Regions from separate parts of the Erwinia persicina genome, predicted to be linked through region 1. Evidence: riboswitches for the same ligand, from Rfam matches in the RefSeq annotation. Region 1 holds a riboswitch; each other region holds the start of a gene.

What was found. A riboswitch is a leader RNA that binds a small molecule or an ion and turns the genes downstream of it on or off. The one in region 1 is predicted to bind thiamine pyrophosphate.
Region 2: another riboswitch for thiamine pyrophosphate. It lies ahead of thiM (hydroxyethylthiazole kinase); the one in region 1 lies ahead of K6L24_RS08430 (TenA family protein).
Region 3: another riboswitch for thiamine pyrophosphate. It lies ahead of thiB (thiamine ABC transporter substrate binding subunit); the one in region 1 lies ahead of K6L24_RS08430 (TenA family protein).

Annotation. Positions count from the first base shown of each region.
Region 1 covers NZ_CP082141.1:1,885,859-1,891,760, reverse strand. The annotation lists gene K6L24_RS08440 (oxidoreductase) at 1-781, shown strand, start outside; gene K6L24_RS08435 (DUF4334 domain-containing protein) at 1,128-1,631, shown strand; gene K6L24_RS08430 (TenA family protein) at 1,807-2,445, opposite strand; TPP riboswitch at 2,481-2,596, opposite strand; gene phnN (ribose 1,5-bisphosphokinase) at 2,690-3,229, opposite strand; gene phnM (alpha-D-ribose 1-methylphosphonate 5-triphosphate diphosphatase) at 3,229-4,365, opposite strand; gene phnL (phosphonate C-P lyase system protein PhnL) at 4,362-5,066, opposite strand; gene phnK (phosphonate C-P lyase system protein PhnK) at 5,174-5,902, opposite strand, start outside.
Region 2 covers NZ_CP082141.1:1,620,920-1,626,821, forward strand. The annotation lists gene K6L24_RS07310 (LysR family transcriptional regulator) at 1-131, shown strand, start outside; gene K6L24_RS07315 (AzlD domain-containing protein) at 128-451, opposite strand; gene K6L24_RS07320 (AzlC family ABC transporter permease) at 451-1,110, opposite strand; gene K6L24_RS07325 (helix-turn-helix domain-containing protein) at 1,216-1,764, shown strand; gene K6L24_RS07330 (aldo/keto reductase family oxidoreductase) at 1,970-2,848, opposite strand; gene K6L24_RS07335 (AraC family transcriptional regulator) at 2,971-3,903, shown strand; TPP riboswitch at 3,995-4,091, shown strand; gene thiM (hydroxyethylthiazole kinase) at 4,127-4,915, shown strand; gene thiD (bifunctional hydroxymethylpyrimidine kinase/phosphomethylpyrimidine kinase) at 4,915-5,715, shown strand.
Region 3 covers NZ_CP082141.1:3,830,699-3,836,600, forward strand. The annotation lists gene leuC (3-isopropylmalate dehydratase large subunit) at 1-179, shown strand, start outside; gene leuD (3-isopropylmalate dehydratase small subunit) at 189-794, shown strand; gene K6L24_RS17780 (MFS transporter) at 880-2,061, opposite strand; gene sgrR (HTH-type transcriptional regulator SgrR) at 2,320-3,981, shown strand; TPP riboswitch at 4,017-4,157, shown strand; gene thiB (thiamine ABC transporter substrate binding subunit) at 4,196-5,182, shown strand; gene thiP (thiamine/thiamine pyrophosphate ABC transporter permease ThiP) at 5,158-5,902, shown strand, end outside.

The DNA of each region.
Region 1 (5,902 bases):
CGATATTGCCAAAGCCGCCCTGGCTGCGGGTGACAAAGTCGTTGCCACTGGTCGCCAGAAAGAAAGCGTAACCCGAGCTCTTGGTTCATCAGAACATTTACTGGCACTCAGCCTTGACGTAACTGATGAGCAACAGGCACAGGCTACTGTACAGGCGGCAATCAGCCATTTTAAGCAGATTGATATCGTGGTTAATAATGCCGGGTTTGCCGTTCTGGGTGCGCTGGAAGAGACGACAAATGCGGAAGTTCGTCGTCAGTTTGATACTAATGTATTTGGCCTGTTAAACGTAACCCGCGCCGTTTTGCCCGTGATGCGTGCCCGAAAAAGTGGCCATATTTTTAACCTTTCATCACTGGCAGGTTTTTATGGTGATGCCGGAGTTTCAAGCTATTGTGGCACTAAATTTGCCGTTGAGGGCATATCCGAAAGCCTGGCGAAAGAGGTTGCGCCACTGGGGATTCATGTAACCATTGTTGAACCGGGTTATTTCCGAACCGAGTTTTTGACTGAGAACTCTGTCGTTTACACAGATAATATTATTGCTGCGTATGATGCAACGTCTGGTGAAACCCGTCGGGCAACCAGAGCCGTTGACGGCAAACAGGCTAACGACCCTAAGAAGCTGGCGCAAGCTTTACTCAGACTAGCTAATGAACAGCAACCACCATTGCGTTTCACCGCGGGTGCTGATGCAACCGAGATATATGATCGTGTCCTGGTGGAAAAAAAGCATGAACTTGATTTGTGGCGGACACTTTCTGATTCACTTGCTTTTTAAATGATGCGTTTTGTTTCACAACCACTTATATAATATTATTTTTATCACTGCGGGTAACTTAACGATGACCACTCGGAATATCACTGGCAGTGATTACTCCGGAGATCAGTGACTATATTGAATTGTTAGTTTTATTTATTAATGCAGATTATGCAAGGCACTTAAAACTGTCCCCAACAGGGTACTTATTTTTCGCCTGCACCTGATAAGCACTCAAACCTGGCATAGGCTTGTACCGACATTAATAATTCACTAATTGTTATATCATGTGACAATATATATTACATATTACGTTCTTTCATCGGTATATCTGTTGCTATCTCTACAATACAAACAGGATTAAATTATGAACGCAAAAGTAAAATTTGACGCTTTTAAAGCACAAAGAGTATTCAGCTCAGATCAGGTATTGTTGGATTTTTTTGACTCATTACCCCCCGTCAGTGTTGATGAAATTCAATCAATATGGGCCGGAGGAGACTTTGATACCGGTCACTGGGCCACCCGCTCCCTTGATGAAGTAAAATGGTTCGGGAAATGGTTCCGTAGTGCTTCAGATGCCATGCCCCTGGTCTGCTATGATGACAAAGGCAATCTGTACTCTAATAAAATGATGAAGGGAGAGGCTTCTCTCTGGCAAATTGACTTTCGTGGGAAAATCTCAGCAACGATGGTCTACGATGGCGTACCAATCTTTGACCACTTCCGTAAAGTGGATGATGACACATTATTGGGGATCATGGATGGTAAATCCTTCGAAGGAGCACCAGACATTGTTCAGGATGGCCATTATTATTTCTTCTATTTAGAAAGAATTGACAAAATGCCCGCCCCATTTATTGACGCTTAAAACGATTCAACCTGTCCGTTGATACAGCACTGAGCGATACATAATAATTTCTCAGTCTGTGGCTTACCGTAGTGAATGGGGGAAAGAGCACCCCCGTTTTTTCTGATTTTTCCTGCCATAACAGCAGAATCGTTCCCTCCTGTCCTGCCACATTCTCTTTTCAGCAGATTTAATCTTATTGATACACTGCATCAAAAAATGCCAGTTCCAGCCTGACTGCACGCTGGAAAAAATCCTCGCACAACGACCGTTGTTCAGGCCCGACGCGATCCAGTTCGTGGCGTAAAAAGGCGACAAATTCGCAAAAATCAGGGTTATTGTGCAGGGTAATCCACTCAGCATGAACGAAACTGGCAGGCAGCATTTCTGGTGCCTGTGACGCCCAGTCAAGATACAACCACTCGGCTACATTCAGAACCGTCAGGATGGCAGCATAGGAACGGGTGGCGGCAGCTTCAAGCATAATCGCTTTGAATCCTACCGTCGGTGCCGTGTCAGACTGCACATTGCGCTGCTGCTCACTGACGCCCAATGCCGCAAATGCGCGAAGAAAATAGGTATTCTCTTCGGATGACACCATACCGGCGCAGCGGCCAAAACACAGGCGCGCGGCAGGCGTGTCGGCGCAGGCAATAGCAGATCCGACTAAGGTCAAAAAACTGTCGAGAAAACGATAATCCTGCACCAGGTAGTTGATCATCACCTGGTGGTTAATGCTGCCGTCATACAGCTCCCGGACAAAACGATGCGTGACGGCCTGTGACCATTGTGACTGACTCAGGGTACGGAGGGTATCGGTAAATCGGCTGGTCATTGGGTAGTCCTTTTAGCAGAGACTACCGGCAAAAGTCAGGTAAGCTGCCCCATCCCTCCGCCGGTATGATCCGGATCAGGTATTAAGGGTCATCGTGCTGTAGCATTAACGATTTCTCAGCCAGCTGTGCCTGGCTCCCCCTGGAGACTCAATTAAGTCAGGAAATTATGGGGCCGTCAATATTGCTGATGACGCTTAAAGTGAGAGCCAGCGCCGGATCGCGGGTCGACCGAAAACGTCGCCCCTACGCAATGTGCTCGGCTAATAATGCCGAAAAACCCTGTAATGTCTCGCCCAGCGGCCCGTCATTATTCAGCGTGATACACCCTGCTGCCACCGGTTCCGCTGCACGTTTCAGCCGCTGTTCAATGGCGGCCTCATCCTCGCGCCCGCGCTGGCGCAGGCGGCTGGCCAGCACCTCAGGCGATACCTGCAAACAGACTGCCAGCAGCTGTTCACCGTAGCGCTGCCGCGCAGCCTGAAGATGCAGGCGTGAACCGTTGACCACGACGTCCAGCCCGGCCGCCAGCCAGCGGTCGATTTCAATGCCGAGCGCATAGGAGTACTGATGCGCCTGCCAGTCGAGAGCAAACAGGCCATGCGCACGCCGCCGCCGGAACTCCTGCTCGCTGAGGGCGACGTGATTCTCCCCCCCGGCGCTGGCACTGCGGGTAATATAGCGATGCGCGACAATGACCCGCTCCGGTGCGCACTCGCGCAGGGCCAGCAGCAGGCTGTCTTTACCGGAGCCCGAAGGCCCCATCAGCCAGATCAGCCGCCCCATCAGAACACCGGCCTGCCCTGCGCCCAGACGCGGGAAACGTACACCTGTTCACGGTGCTGACGCACCAGCACCAGATCGGCACGTTTGCCCTCACCGATCGTGCCGCGATCGTCAAGGCCGATGGCGCGGGCAGGATTACGCGTGACCAGCGCCACGGCCTGAGGGAGCGTCATGCTGTTGTTTTCATCACGGGCCAGACGGAATGCCGCATCCAGCAGGCTGGCCGGATAGTAGTCAGAGGAGAGGATATCCAGCAGATCGATCTGCGCCAGCGCGCTGGCCGCCACGTTGCCAGAGTGCGAGCCGCCACGCACAATATTTGGCGCACCCATCAGTACCTGCAGGCCCAGCTCGCGCGAAGCGCGTGCGGCTTCTTCGGTGGTCGGGAACTCCGCGATCACACTACCGACCCCTTTCGACTCCACGACGTGCTCATACGTCGCATCATCATGGCTGGCCAGTGGAATATGATACTGACGGCACCAGGCGGATATGGCCTCGCGGTTCGGGGCTGACCAGCGGGCGGCCAGCCGCAGCTGATCGGCCTCATAGGCATCAAGCTGGAGATCGCTGAGCTGATACTTGCCGCCAAAATAGGTGCGCCATGCCGCCAGCGACACGTACTGACGCTGGCCCGGAGAGTGATCCATCAGCGACACCAGCGACAGCACCGGATTGCACATCAGCTGTTCAAACAGCGGCAGCGTGGAATCATTCGGCAGCTCACAGCGCAGGTGCAGGCGATGTTCTGCGCGGTTCAGGCCGTGCTTCTGGCTGTGGCGGATCGCATCGATCATCTTGTTCAGATTCTCCATGCGGTGACCGCCGTCGCGCACGTCGCCGACGCTGATGGCATCCAGCACCGTGGTGATACCGCTGGCGACAATCAGCGCATCATGGCTGCTCATGGCAGAGTGCGCAGGCCAGTCCACCTTCGGCCGCGGGGTGAAAAATTTATCCAGATTATCGGTATGCAGCTCCACCATGCCCGGCATCAGCCAGCCGCCTTCGCCGTCGATGGCCGCCGGCAGTTGGCTCTGCGTATCGGAGAACGCCCGGATCACGCCGTTTTCACAGGCCAGTGACCCCGCCACTACTTCATTTTCCAGAATCAGTCTGACGTTATTGATGATCATTCGGCGTGCTCCAGTGCAGCGGGCTGCATCACATGCAGACGGTCAGCGATGCGCTCACGCACCGCATTATCATGAAAAATGCCCACAATGGCCGCACCGCGCTGGCGGGCCTCTTCAATCAGCGCCACCACGGCGGCACTGTTAATGGCATCCAGCGAAGCCGTTGGCTCATCCAGCAGCAGGATCGGTGAGTCGGCAATAAACCCCCGCGCGATATTAACGCGCTGCTGCTCACCGCCGGAGAAGGTTGAGGGTGCCAGCGCCCACAGTCGCGGCGGCACGTTAAGACGCGAAAGCAGGGATTTTGCCCGCGCCTCGCTCTCATCACGGGCCACGCCGCGCTCCAGCAGCGGCTGCATCACCACCTCAAGGGTGGAAATCCGTGGGATCACCCGCAGGAACTGGCTGACCCAGCCGATCGTCTCGCGGCGGATAGCGAGGATCTGCCGCGCCGGGGCAGTCACCAGATCGACCCACTCCTGCTGATGCGCCACCCAGATATGCCCGCTGTCCGGCAGATAGTTGGCATACAGCGACCGCAGCAGCGTGGACTTACCGCTGCCCGAATGACCGTGCAGCACCACACACTCTCCCGCCGACACCTGCAGCGAGGCGTTACGCAGAACCGGCAGCTCTGCGCCGTGCTGATTGTGCATCACAAAAGTTTTTGACAGATTTTCGACGCGCAGTTTCAGATTCATTTTCATTCCCTGCAAAAAGGTTAATCCCCCAACGGGACGACCACAAAAAGGTCACCTCGTCTCCGTCGTGGCCGACCCGCTTTTCCGGTCGGCCAGCAACACCGGATTCAGACAATCGATGACACCAGCAGCTGGGTGTACGGATGGTGCGGGTCGTCCAGCACCCGGTCGGTGAGTCCGCTCTCGACCACCCTGCCCTCTTTCATTACCAGCAGCCGGTGGGCCAGCAGGCGGGCGACGCCGAGATCGTGGGTGACAATCACCACCGCCAGATTCAGGTCGCGCACCAGGCTGCGCAGCAGGTCCAGCAGGCGTGCCTGTACCGACACGTCCAGCCCGCCGGTGGGCTCATCCATAAACACCAGTGTGGGGTGAGTCACCAGATTGCGGGCAATTTGCAGCCGCTGCTGCATACCGCCGGAGAAGGTGCCCGGCAGGTCGTCAATGCGCGCCAGCGGGATCTCCACGTCCTGTAGCCACTGGCCGGCGGTTTCGCGGATCTGCCCGTAATGCCGCTGGCCGACCGCCATCAGTCGCTCACCGATGTTGCCCCCGGCAGACACCTGCGCCCGCAGGCCGTCCATGGGATACTGATGCACCACGCCCCACTCGGTGCGCAGCAGGCGGCGGCGGTCGCTTTCGCTAAGGGCATAAAGGGCCTGCCCCTGATAGATAATCTCGCCGTGCTGCGGGGCCAGGCGGGCAGAGATCGACTTCAGCAGCGTGGTTTTACCGGAGCCGGACTCGCCGACAATGCCCAGCACCTCGCCGGGATACAGCTCGAAAGAGACATCGCTGAACCCTTTGCCCGGGGCATAAAGATGGGTTAACTGACT
Region 2 (5,902 bases), 260 kb from region 1:
ATCTGTCGATTGTCTACCCCAGCCGTCACCATATCCCGCTGGCCGTGGCGACCTTTGTGGAGCATACCGCTGCACTGTTGAAAAAAACGATCCTGCAAAAACACGGCCAGCCCACCGCCGGCAAAGACTAGGGGATACCGATAAAACGCAGCAGGGCCGTCACCGCTGCCGCCGCAAGGATCACCACAATCAGCGGCATTTTACGCCAGGCCAGTATGACGGCCACCGCGACGCCGGTGACGCGTGCGATCCCGGAAAAATGGGTGCCTTCGTAGAAGGTACTGGCCAGCGCAACCGCAAACAGCAGGGTTGTGGCCGCGTCAGACAGCAGCCTGCGGGCATCCTCCGACAGCGCCATCCTGTTGCCCAGTTGAGCGCCCGCAAAGCGCATCAGCCATGTGCCCAGCGCCAGAACGGCGATACCGCCAATTAACAGAGTGTTATCTGCCATTATTTTTTCCTCGCCAGCAGGCCGATCATAGAGAGCAGTACAGGCAGCCCGGTCGGGGTAAAGGGTACTGCCAGCAGAGAGATTGCCGCCCCGCTGGAGGCGCGCAGCAGCGTCGTGCGTGATTTCAGCGCAGGAATGACCAGCGCCAGTAAGATCGCCGGAAAGACGGCATCCAGACCAATCATCTGCGTATCAGGCAGCAGCCTGCCAACCACGCTGCCCAGCACTGTCCCCAGCGGCCAGACCAGTGCCACGCCCAGGCCACATAGCCAGAAGGCGGCTTTACGCTGCGCGTGTGTGGTCTGCGACAGCCCAAACACCACGCTTTCATCGTTCATGATATGGCAACCCAGAACGGCAGAGAGGCGCGAACCCACGAGGTCGCGCACGGCAATGCCAAAGGGAAAGTGGCGCGCATTGACCAGCAGGCCGGCGACGGCTGCCGCCAGGGGATTACCGCCTCCCGCGACAATAGCAATAAACATAAACTCCGAGGCGCCGGCCAGCACAAACAGGCTGGAGAACAGCGGAACCCAGAGCGGGAAACCATAGGCGGTGGCCAGCGAGCCATACGAAATACCCACCACCCCGACCGCCAGGCAGATCAGATAGATGCCTTTACGTGTGTCCGGGCTGAGTGAAGAAAAATGACGGGTCATCATAAACTTTTACCATAACGAACGAAGTTTCCATTATAATGAACGCAGTGCAGAAAGAGATCAACCCGAACGTAACGTTCGATTTAGCGAACGATAAGGCAAAAAATGACCCAGCCCATTGCAGTAATTGCAGAAAGTTTGATCCGGGAGCGTACGCTGACCGGGCTGTCCCTGGCGGAAGTCGCCAGACGGGCAGGTATTGCAAAATCAACGCTGTCCCAGTTAGAGGCGGGGAACGGTAATCCCAGCATTGAAACGCTCTGGGCGCTGTGCGTGGCGCTGAATATCCCTTTTGCCAGACTGCTGGAGCCTGAGCTGCCTAAAACCCAGGTGATCCGGCGCGGTGAAGGACCGAAAGTCGTCGCCGGGGAAGCGAACTATCAGGCGATCCTGCTGGCCAGCTGCCCGCCGGGTGCGCGGCGTGATATCTACCTGCTGATGGCCCAGCCCGGCGCTGACCGCCTTTCACAGCCGCATCCGCCAGGTTCGGTGGAGCATATTATTGTCACGCAGGGACGGGCGCTGGTGGGGCTGAAGGAGGAAGCTGAAGAACTGGCTCCGGGAGATTACATCTGCTATCCGGCCGATCGCGAGCATATCTTCAGGGCGCTGGAGCCCGACACGCTGGCGCTGCTGGTGGCCGAGCAGGGATAGTGGCCTTTTTATGCAGCGGTAATACTTATTATTTCCATGTCCTGAAACAGCGCGTCCCTCCCGCCTTCTGCGTGTTGAGGGGAAATAACGAATGACAGCGCTACGTCCGCTGTTCACTCGCTACTGAGCGTGAGTCCTGCCTCCTTTGCCTGCCCTCATTGTCTGTCCTGTTCCTGATCAGGCCGCCCCGAAAGAGGGTGAGGCTTTATAATGTATTGCTTCCGGTAATGCCGTTCAGTGCATTCAGGGCGTCATCCGGCAGGTGGAGTGACGCCGCTGCCAGGTTTTCCTGCAGGTGGGCAACGGATGATGTGCCCGGGATCAGCAGGATGTTAGGTGAACGGTGAAGAAGCCAGGCCAGGGCGATCTGCATGGGGGTGGCGTTGAGCTGTTCGGCAACGCGGGTCAGCGTAGCAGACTGAAGCGGATTAAACCCGTTAAGCGGGAAGAACGGCACATAGGCAATCCCTTCCCGGGCCAGCGCATCAATCAGCGCATCATCGGTGCGGTGTGCCAGGTTGTAATGATTCTGAACGCAGACGATTTCGCAGATTGCGCGTCCTTCGGCAATCTGCGCCGGGGTGACGTTGCTCAGACCAATATGCTTAATCAGCCCCTGCTGCTGCAGGGCGGCCAGCGCCGTCAGCGGTGCTTCAATGGAACCTTCCTGTGGCTGGGCGGTATTAAACATGATCCTGAGGTTCACCACATCCAGCTGTGCCAGCCCCAGGTTTCGCAGGTTGTCATGGACGGCATTGACCAGCTCCCCGGGGGACATGGCCGGGATCCAGCCGCCTTTTTTATCTCTCAGCGCCCCAATTTTGGTCACCAGCGTGAGGTCGTCAGGATAGGGCGCGAGTGCCTCGTTGATCAGTTTGTTGGTGATATGCGGGCCGTAAAAATCACTGGTATCAATATGATTGACGCCGGCCGCCACTGCCGCCCTGAGAACCGCCAGCGCGCGGTCAGGATCGTTGGGCGGGCCAAAAACGCCGGGGCCTGCCAGCTGCATTGCGCCATAGCCCAGTCGTTTTACCTGACGCGAACCCAGAGAGAAGAGGCCGGATGTACGGATGTTGTGCATAGTTATTTCCTGAAGGAGAGGTGGGATAACACGGAACAGCGAGGTTTTATCTTAAGCCCGCGCATCACGTCCTATCCATGCTATAAAGTCCGTATTATCTTTTTAATCGTCCAAAATTAATCATGGATCCTCTTTCTGATATTCTCGCGTTACTCAAGCCACAGCAGTATGTTTCCGGCGTCCTCGACGTGGGCGGTGACTGGGCGGTGCGTTTTCCACCTAACGCGGGCATCAAATGTTATTCAATGGTGTCGGGCGGCTGCTGGCTGTCCGTCGAAGGGGAGACTGACCCGGTACGATTGTCGGCGGGGGACTGCTTCCTGCTTCCTACCGGACGTCCCTTTGTTATGGCCAGCGACCTGTCACACCCGGCGACAGACTGGGCGGTGGTGTTTGCCGGCCCGCGCGCCGGCGGGGTGATCCGTCACAACGGCGGGGGAGACTGCCTGATGACCGGCAGCCGCTTCTTCCTGGACGACCCCCACGCCACGATTCTGCTGACCATGCTGCCTGCGGTGATCCATCTGCGGGCGGAAAATGACCAGGCGACCCTGCGCTGGCTGGTTGCGCAGATGATGGCCGAGCTGGATGAACAGCGTCCGGGACATGCCCTGATCGCTGAACATCTGGCGCATATGATACTGATACAGGCGCTGCGGCAGCATATGGAGTCGGGTGGTAAAGGGGACGCCGTGGGCTGGCTGTATGCCCTGGCCGATCACCAGCTGGGTGCGGCGCTGCAGGCCATGCACGCCGATCCGGCTTATCGCTGGACGTTACCATCGCTGGCACAGCGTGCCGGTATGTCCCGCTCGGCCTTTGCGCTGAAGTTTAAAACTAAGGTCGGGTCGTCAACGATGGATTATCTGACCCGCTGGCGCATGCTGCTGGCCGGAGACAAACTGCTGAACACCGACCTGCCCATTTCTGCGCTTGCGCCCTCGCTGGGCTATGAGTCCGAAAGTGCCTTCAGTACCGCCTTTAAACGCACGATGGGCTGTTCGCCGCGTGACTATGTGCGGCGTCATTCCCCGCCGGGGGGCCGATCGCGCTGAAGATACCCTGATGACCGACGGCAGGGCAGCACGGCCCGGGGCTTGCCAATACTCTGCCACTTCCTTATGCTGGCACCGACTGTAAAAAATCATCACTGACTCGGGGTGCCCTTCTGCGTGAAGGCTGAGAAATACCCGTATAACCTGATCTGGATAATGCCAGCGTAGGGAAGTCAGATGCCCGACCGGCATCGCCTTCTTGATCGCCGGTTGGGAGCGAAGAATGATCCAACCTCAAGACCTCAGCCATGCCGATATGGCGCATTCCCTGCGGCTGTATCGTCAGCATTCCCCTCTGACCCACTGTATGACCAATGATGTGGTACAGGCCTTTACGGCTAACGTGCTGCTGGCGCTGGGGGCTTCCCCGGCAATGGTGATCGATCCGCAGGAGGCGGCACAGTTCAGCCCTGTTGCCGATGCCCTGCTGGTGAATGTCGGTACGCTGACCCGCAGCCGCAGCGAAGCGATGCTGGCGGCCATTAATGCCGCCAGGCAGGTCGGGCGTCCCTGGACGTTAGATCCGGTAGCCGTTGGCGCACTGGACTTCCGCACGGCCTTCTGCCAGCAGACGCTGGGACTGAAACCGGCCGCTGTCCGGGGTAACGCTTCCGAAATCATGGCGCTGGCCAGGCAGAGCGTCAGCGGCCGGGGCGTCGACAGCCGGCACGCCTCCACGGCGGCGCTGCAGGCGGCTGTTTCGCTGGCGCAGGAGACAGGCGCGATTGTGGCCGTCACCGGTGAAACCGATTTTATTACCGACGGCCTCCGTACCCTGAGCGTGGGCGGCGGCGACCCGCTGATGACGCGGGTGGTAGGGACCGGCTGTGCGCTGTCGGCGGTCGTGGCCGGCTTTGCCGCACTGCCGGGCGACCGCCTCACACATGTGGCCAGCGCCTGCCGCGTGGTGTCGCTGGCCGGCGAGCGTGCGGCTGCAGCGGTGGACGGGCCAGGCAGTTTCATTCCGGCCTTTCTTGATGCCCTGTACCGGCTGAACCCGGAGGTGCAGTGATGAAAAGGATTAACGCGCTGACAATTGCCGGTACCGACCCCAGCGGTGGGGCAGGGATCCAGGCTGATCTGAAAGCATTCTCCGCGCTGGGTGCGTATGGCACCAGCGTGATCACCGCGCTGGTGGCGCAGAACACCACCGGCGTGCAGTCGATCTGCCGCGTTGAGCCGGCGTTTGTTGCCGCGCAGCTGGATTCCGTTTTGTCGGACGTGCGCATCGATACGATTAAAATTGGCATGCTGTCAGAAAGTGCCATCGTTGAGGTGGTGTCCGGGCGGCTGAAACAGACCCGCGTTCCCTGGGTGGTGCTGGATACGGTGATGCTGGCCAAAAGCGGCGATCCGCTGCTGTCGCCCGAGGCGGTGAGTACGCTACGGGATCGACTGCTGCCGCAGGTTTCACTGATTACACCTAACCTGCCGGAGGCCGCCGCACTGCTGGGATGTGCGCAGGCGCGCAACGAGGAGGAGATGCGCGAGCAGGGACGGGCGCTGCTGGCCCTCGGCTGCCAGGCTGTGCTGATGAAAGGCGGTCATCTCAGCGAGTCGGAAAGCCCGGACTGGCTGTTCACCCGTGAGGGAGAACAGCGCTTTACTGCGCCACGGGTGAACACCCGTAACACGCATGGCACCGGCTGTTCACTCTCGGCGGCGCTGGCCGCGCTGCGCCCGCGCCACGATGACTGGCCCACGACCGTTCAGGCGGCCCGGCACTGGCTGCAGGGCGCACTGGAGCAGGCGGACTCGCTGGAAGTGGGACACGGGCAGGGGCCGGTACATCATTTTCATCAGTGGTGGTAAGCGGTAAAACCCGGGTTCCAGGGGAAGATTTGTTGAAAACAGATCTTTCCCCTTCATCGGTTGGCGAAGGCAGGGCAGTTTTCAGTCCACAGCGGGTATCAGGACCGTGATGACGAGGCCTGCGCGAGGCCTCTTTGGCCGGTCTGGTTTGCTCAGACGTGACCGATGAAAAAACTGATAATTCATC
Region 3 (5,902 bases), 1.9 Mb from region 1:
CTATGTGTCTGGCCATGAATAACGATCGCCTCAGCCCGGGCGAACGCTGTGCGTCCACCAGCAACCGCAACTTTGAAGGCCGTCAGGGACGCGGCGGGCGAACGCATCTGGTCAGCCCGGCGATGGCCGCCGCTGCTGCGGTCGCCGGCCACTTTGCTGATATCCGTGAGCTGATTTAAGGAACTTTTATGGCGAAGAAATTTACTCAACACAGTGGTGTTGTGGTGCCGCTGGACGCCGCTAACGTTGATACCGACGCGATCATCCCTAAGCAGTTCCTGCAGATGGTGACGCGCACCGGTTTTGGCCGCAATCTGTTTTTTGACTGGCGCTACACCGATGCTGAAGGGCAGATCCCAGACCCGGCGTTTGTGCTGAATAAACCCGAGTTCAGCGGTGCCAGTATTATGCTTACCCGGGAAAACTTTGGTTGTGGATCGTCACGCGAGCATGCGCCCTGGGCGCTGACCGACTATGGTATTCAGGCGATTATTGGCTCCGGCTTCGCCGATATTTTTGCCAATAACGCATTCAACAACCAGCTTCTGCTGGTGACACTGAGTGAAGAGGAAATTGATGAGATGTTCCGGCGGGTCGCCGACCAGCCGGGGATCCGGTTTACTGTCGATCTGGAAAAACAGCAGGTGCGGGTCGGTGAGAAAGTGTATCCCTTTGAGATCGACAGTTTTCGCCGCCACTGCCTGATTAACGGGCTGGATGCCATCGGTATGACGCTACAGCACGACGCAGATATCACGGCCTACGAGCAAAAACAGCACGCGTTTCTGCGTTAATTTGGCGGGGGCGTAACAGCCGTTTAGCCCCTGACGCTGTTCAGGGGCTGATAGGGTGTTCCGTCGCCGCATGTCGAAGGCCCTGCTATATCACCCTTTTTTCCCGTACCCGCCATGATAATGCCAGCGCCATCAGTGCCAGCCCTAATGCGGCCCAGTAAACAGCGTGATGGCCGAAGGTTTCCGCCAGCGCCCCCTGAATAATCCCGGCCAGGATCACGCCGGTCGAAATACTGTTAGTAAACAGCGTGGTCGCCGCTCCCGGCCGTGAGGGCATTAAGTCCTGAAACCAGATCATACCTATTCCGGCAATAATGCCGATGTACACCGCGTTAAACAGCTGCAGCACCATCAGCGCCGTCCGGCTCTGAAACAGCACCAGGCCAAGGTAAAACAGTGCCCCACAGCCAATCGCCACCAGCATCATATTGCGTTTACCCAGCCGCTTAACATAATGGCCCGCCAGCAGCATCACCGGAATTTCCAGACCGGCCGCAGTGCCCATCAGCAACCCGGCCAGCGTATCCGGCATCCCCAGTACGCTGCTGATATACAACGGCATATCAATGATGTACATGGTGTTACAGGTCCACATCAGCACCGATCCGATAAACAGCATGCGCACATCGCGGCTCTTCCAGCCACTAATCGCCGTAATCGGCACGCCCGCGGATACCGCAGCGCGCGGCACCGAGGGCAGGGTAAACCAGACCAGCGCGACGCAGACCATAAACAGCAGCCCTGCCAGCAGAAACATGGCGGTAAAGCCGTAATTCAGCGCGATAGCAAAGGAGAGCGGCGGCCCAATTACCCAGGCAAGGGAAAGCTGGGCACGCATGACGGAGCTGAACATCACCGCTTCACGGGCAGAGCTGTCAGCGTATTCCCGCGCCAGCGCGAAAATCTGCGGCATCGCCACGCTGGCGATAGCAGAGAGAAAAACACCAGCGGTGACCAGCGTCAGATAATGACGGTTAAAGGCAAAAAGGAGTGCGTTGCCTGTCGCCATTACGCAGCAGAACAGGATCAGCATCCGCCGATCGCCCCGGGTGTCGGATCGCTTTGCCAGCAGCAGGCTGACCACAATCCCCGCGACCGCATTGACGGTGTAAAACAGCCCCACCCAGAACGGCCGGACTGCGACTTCGCGGCTGAGAAACAGACTCAGCGTCGGGGCCTGCAGCGCGCCGGCGATGCCGACCATAAAAGAAACCGCCATAAATGCCAGATACACCGGATGAATACGACGGCTAAAGAGCGATGACATGAATAAGGCCTCAGTGACGGGACAATGCGGATAGCTCCCCAGAGCTTAGAAGAAAACCCACGAAAAAAGCCAGCTATGCCGAAGCCAGCTGGCTGGTGAAAAGCACCATACTCAGAATACCCTTAATAGCAGGGAAATGAATAACGATGATCAAGTGCCATTCAGATATGAATGCCTCCCACTCTTTCATCTGCAGCCATTATCACCGTAATATAAGGCAGGAAAAACAGACAGCTTTTAACACAGGGTTCCTCTTTTATGTCCTCACCCCGTTTACAGCAGCAATTTATCCGGCTCTGGCAGTGCTGTGATGGTCAGCCTCAGGAGACCACCCTCAGCGACCTGGCGGTACAGCTCAGTTGCTCACGCCGCCATATGCGCAACCTGCTGAATGCCATGCAGGAACAGGGGTGGCTGGAGTGGCAGGCCGAGGCCGGGCGCGGCAAGCGATCGCGTCTGACCTTCCGCTATACCGGGCTGGCGCTGCAGCAGCAGCGGGCTGAGGATCTGCTGGAGCAGGATCGCATCGATCAGCTGGTGCAGCTAGTCGGCGATAAAAACCGCGTGCGCCAGATGCTGCTCTCCCATCTGGGCCGCAGTTTCCGTCAGGGAAAACACATTCTTCGCGTGCTCTACTATCGTCCCCTGCTCAATCTGCTGCCCGGAACGCCGCTGCGCCGCTCTGAAACGCACCTTGCCCGGCAGATTTTCAACGGGCTGGCGCGGATAAATGAGGAAAACGGGGAAATCGAGCCGGATATCGCCCATCACTGGCAGCAGATTGCCCCGGACCACTGGCGCTTCTTTTTGCGTCCGGCGATCCACTTTCATCACGGCCGTGAGCTGGACGTCGACGATGTTATCGCCAGCCTGGAACGCCTGAAAACGCAGCCACTTTACAGCCACCTAAACCGGATTGAGTGCCACACGCCCTGGACCCTGGATATTTATCTGCACCAGCCCGATAACTGGCTACCGTGGCTGCTGGGCAGCGTCAGCGCGATGATCCTGCCAAAAGAGTGGCCGCATATGCGCAACTTTGCCCGCCAGCCGGTCGGCACCGGGGCCTACGCGGTGGAACGCAATCAGCACAGCCAGCTGCGTATCTCCGCCTTTGATGACTACTTCGGCTACCGGGCGCTGATAGATGAGGTCAATATCTGGGTTCTGCCGGAGATAAGCGATGAGCTGGTCTACTCCGGGGTCAAACTGCAGAGTGAGAATACGGATGAGAAGTCGGAAGAGAGTCGTCTGGAAGAGGGCTGCTATTTTCTGATGTTCGACCAGCGCTCTGAGCAGGGGCGCAATGAACAGCTGCGCCGCTGGATCAGCACCATTTTTAACCCGATTGCCCTGCTTAACCACAGCGGCATCGCCTATCAGCGCTACTGGTTCCCGGCTTATGGCCTGCTGCCGCGCTGGCATCACCGACGCTCAATGGCGACCGCAGAAAAACCCGCAGGCCTGACGTCACTGACCATTACCTGGTACAGCGATCATATTGAGCATCAGGGGATCGCCAACGCGCTGGGGCCGATCCTTGCCGCGCACGGCGTCACGCTCATTACGCAGGAAATTGACTACGAAAGCTGGTATCGCGGTGAGGCGGAAAGTGACATCTGGCTGGGTAGCGCCAACTTCACGCTACCGCTGGAGTTTTCCCTGTTTTCGCTGCTGTATGAGATCCCACTGATGCACCACTGTGTGCCCACCGACTGGGAAAATGATGCGCGGCAGTGGCGTGAACAGACCCTGCCACTGGCAGACTGGAGCAAACAGCTGATAGACAGTAACTACCTGCATCCCCTGTTCCATCACTGGCTGCTGCTGCACGGCCAGCGAAGCATGCGCGGCGTACGCATGAATACCCTCGGCTGGTTTGACTTTAAATCAGCCTGGTTTGCGCCGCCCGAATCATGACGCTTTCGTAACAAAGACGAAACCACTAGAATAAGCCGTTCTCAACGGGGTGCGAACACCCTGCTGTGATATTGCCCGATGCCGGGTCAATGTCTGCGCAGCACGTTTTCGCTGAGAAAAACCCGTCGAACCTGATCCGGATCATACCGGCGTAGGGATTTGAGAGTGTCACTGACTCAGATCCTTTGCGCATTTTCCCTTAAAGGAACGCAAAGTGTTGAAAAAATTACTCCCTCTGCTGGCGCTGTTTTCCCTGCCTGCCCTCGCGGCGAAAGATACCCTGACGGTTTACACCTACGACTCCTTCTCTGCCGAATGGGGGCCTGGGCCGGCGATTAAAAAAGCCTTCGAAGCACAGTGCAACTGTGAGCTGAAATTCGTCGCGCTGGAAGACGGTGTCTCGCTGCTCAACCGCCTGCGTATGGAAGGGAAAAACAGCAAAGCCGACGTGGTGCTGGGGCTGGATAACAATCTGCTGGATGCGGCCGAAAAAACCGGCCTGTTTGCGCCGTCAAAGGTAGACACCCGAGATGCTACCGTGCCGGGCGGCTGGACGAACACAACTTTCGTCCCCTATGACTACGGCTGGTTTGCTTTCGTTTATGACAAGACCCGGCTGCAGAACCCGCCGAAAAGCCTGAAGGAACTGGTCGAGAGCGACCGTCCTCTGAAGGTGATTTATGAAGATCCGCGCACCAGCACCCCGGGGCTTGGCCTGCTGCTGTGGATGCAGAAAGTTTACGGCGATAAGAGCCCGGAAGCGTGGCAGCAGCTGGCGAAGAAGACCGTTACGGTGACAAAAGGATGGAGCGAGGCCTACGGTCTGTTCCTGAAAGGGGAAAGTGATATGGTGCTCAGCTACACGACCTCGCCCGCTTATCATCTGATTGAAGAGAAGAAAGATCAGTACGCCGCGGCAAACTTTAGTGAAGGCCACTATCTTCAGGTTGAGGTGGCCGGGCAGTTAAAAGCCAGTAAGCAACCTGAACTGGCACACACATTTATGCAATTCGTGATGACACAACCCTTCCAGAAAACCATTGCAACCGGCAACTGGATGTATCCGGCTACCCGAACCGCGCTGCCAGAAGGGTTCAATACCCTGACCGTGCCGGCCACCTCGTTGCAGTTCAGCCCGCAGGATGTTGCTACCCAACGCAGCCAATGGATTAGTGCATGGCAACGCGCCGTCAGCCGCTAATTCCTGGCTGGTTAGTCCCGGGCCTGCTGGCCGGGCTGCTGCTGGTCAGCGTGGCCCTGCTGGCGTTTTCCGCCCTGTGGCAAAACGCGCCCGCCACGGACTGGCGCGGACTGTGGCAGGACAGCTACCTGTGGCACGTGCTGCGCTTCTCCTTCTGGCAGGCGCTGCTATCGGCATTGCTGTCGGTTCTTCCGGCTATTCCCGTGGCGCGTGCACTTTACCGCCGTCGCTTTCCCGGGCGCGGCACGCTGCTGCGGCTGTGTGCTATGACGCTGGTGCTGCCGGTACTGGTCGCCGTGTTTGGTATTCTCAGTGTGTATGGCCGCAGCGGCTGGCTGGCACAGCTTTGCGCCCTGCTCGGCATTGGTTATTCATTCACCCCCTATGGCCTGCAGGGGATCCTGCTGGCCCATGTGTTCTTTAATCTGCCGCTGGCTACGCGCCTGCTGCTCCAGGCCTTACAGCAGATCCCCGGTGAACAGCGACAGATCGCCGCGCAACTGGGACTGAGTGGCTGGGCGCATTTTCGCCTTGTCGAATGGCCGTGGCTGCGGCGGCAGCTCCTGCCCGCCGGGGCGCTGATCTTTATGCTGTGTTTTGCCAGCTTTGCGACGGTACTGTCCCTCGGGGGCGGCCCGCGCGCGACCACCATTGAGCTGGCGATCTTCCAGGCACTGAGTTTTGATTACGATCCCGGGCGAGCCGCCCTGCTGGCGCTGA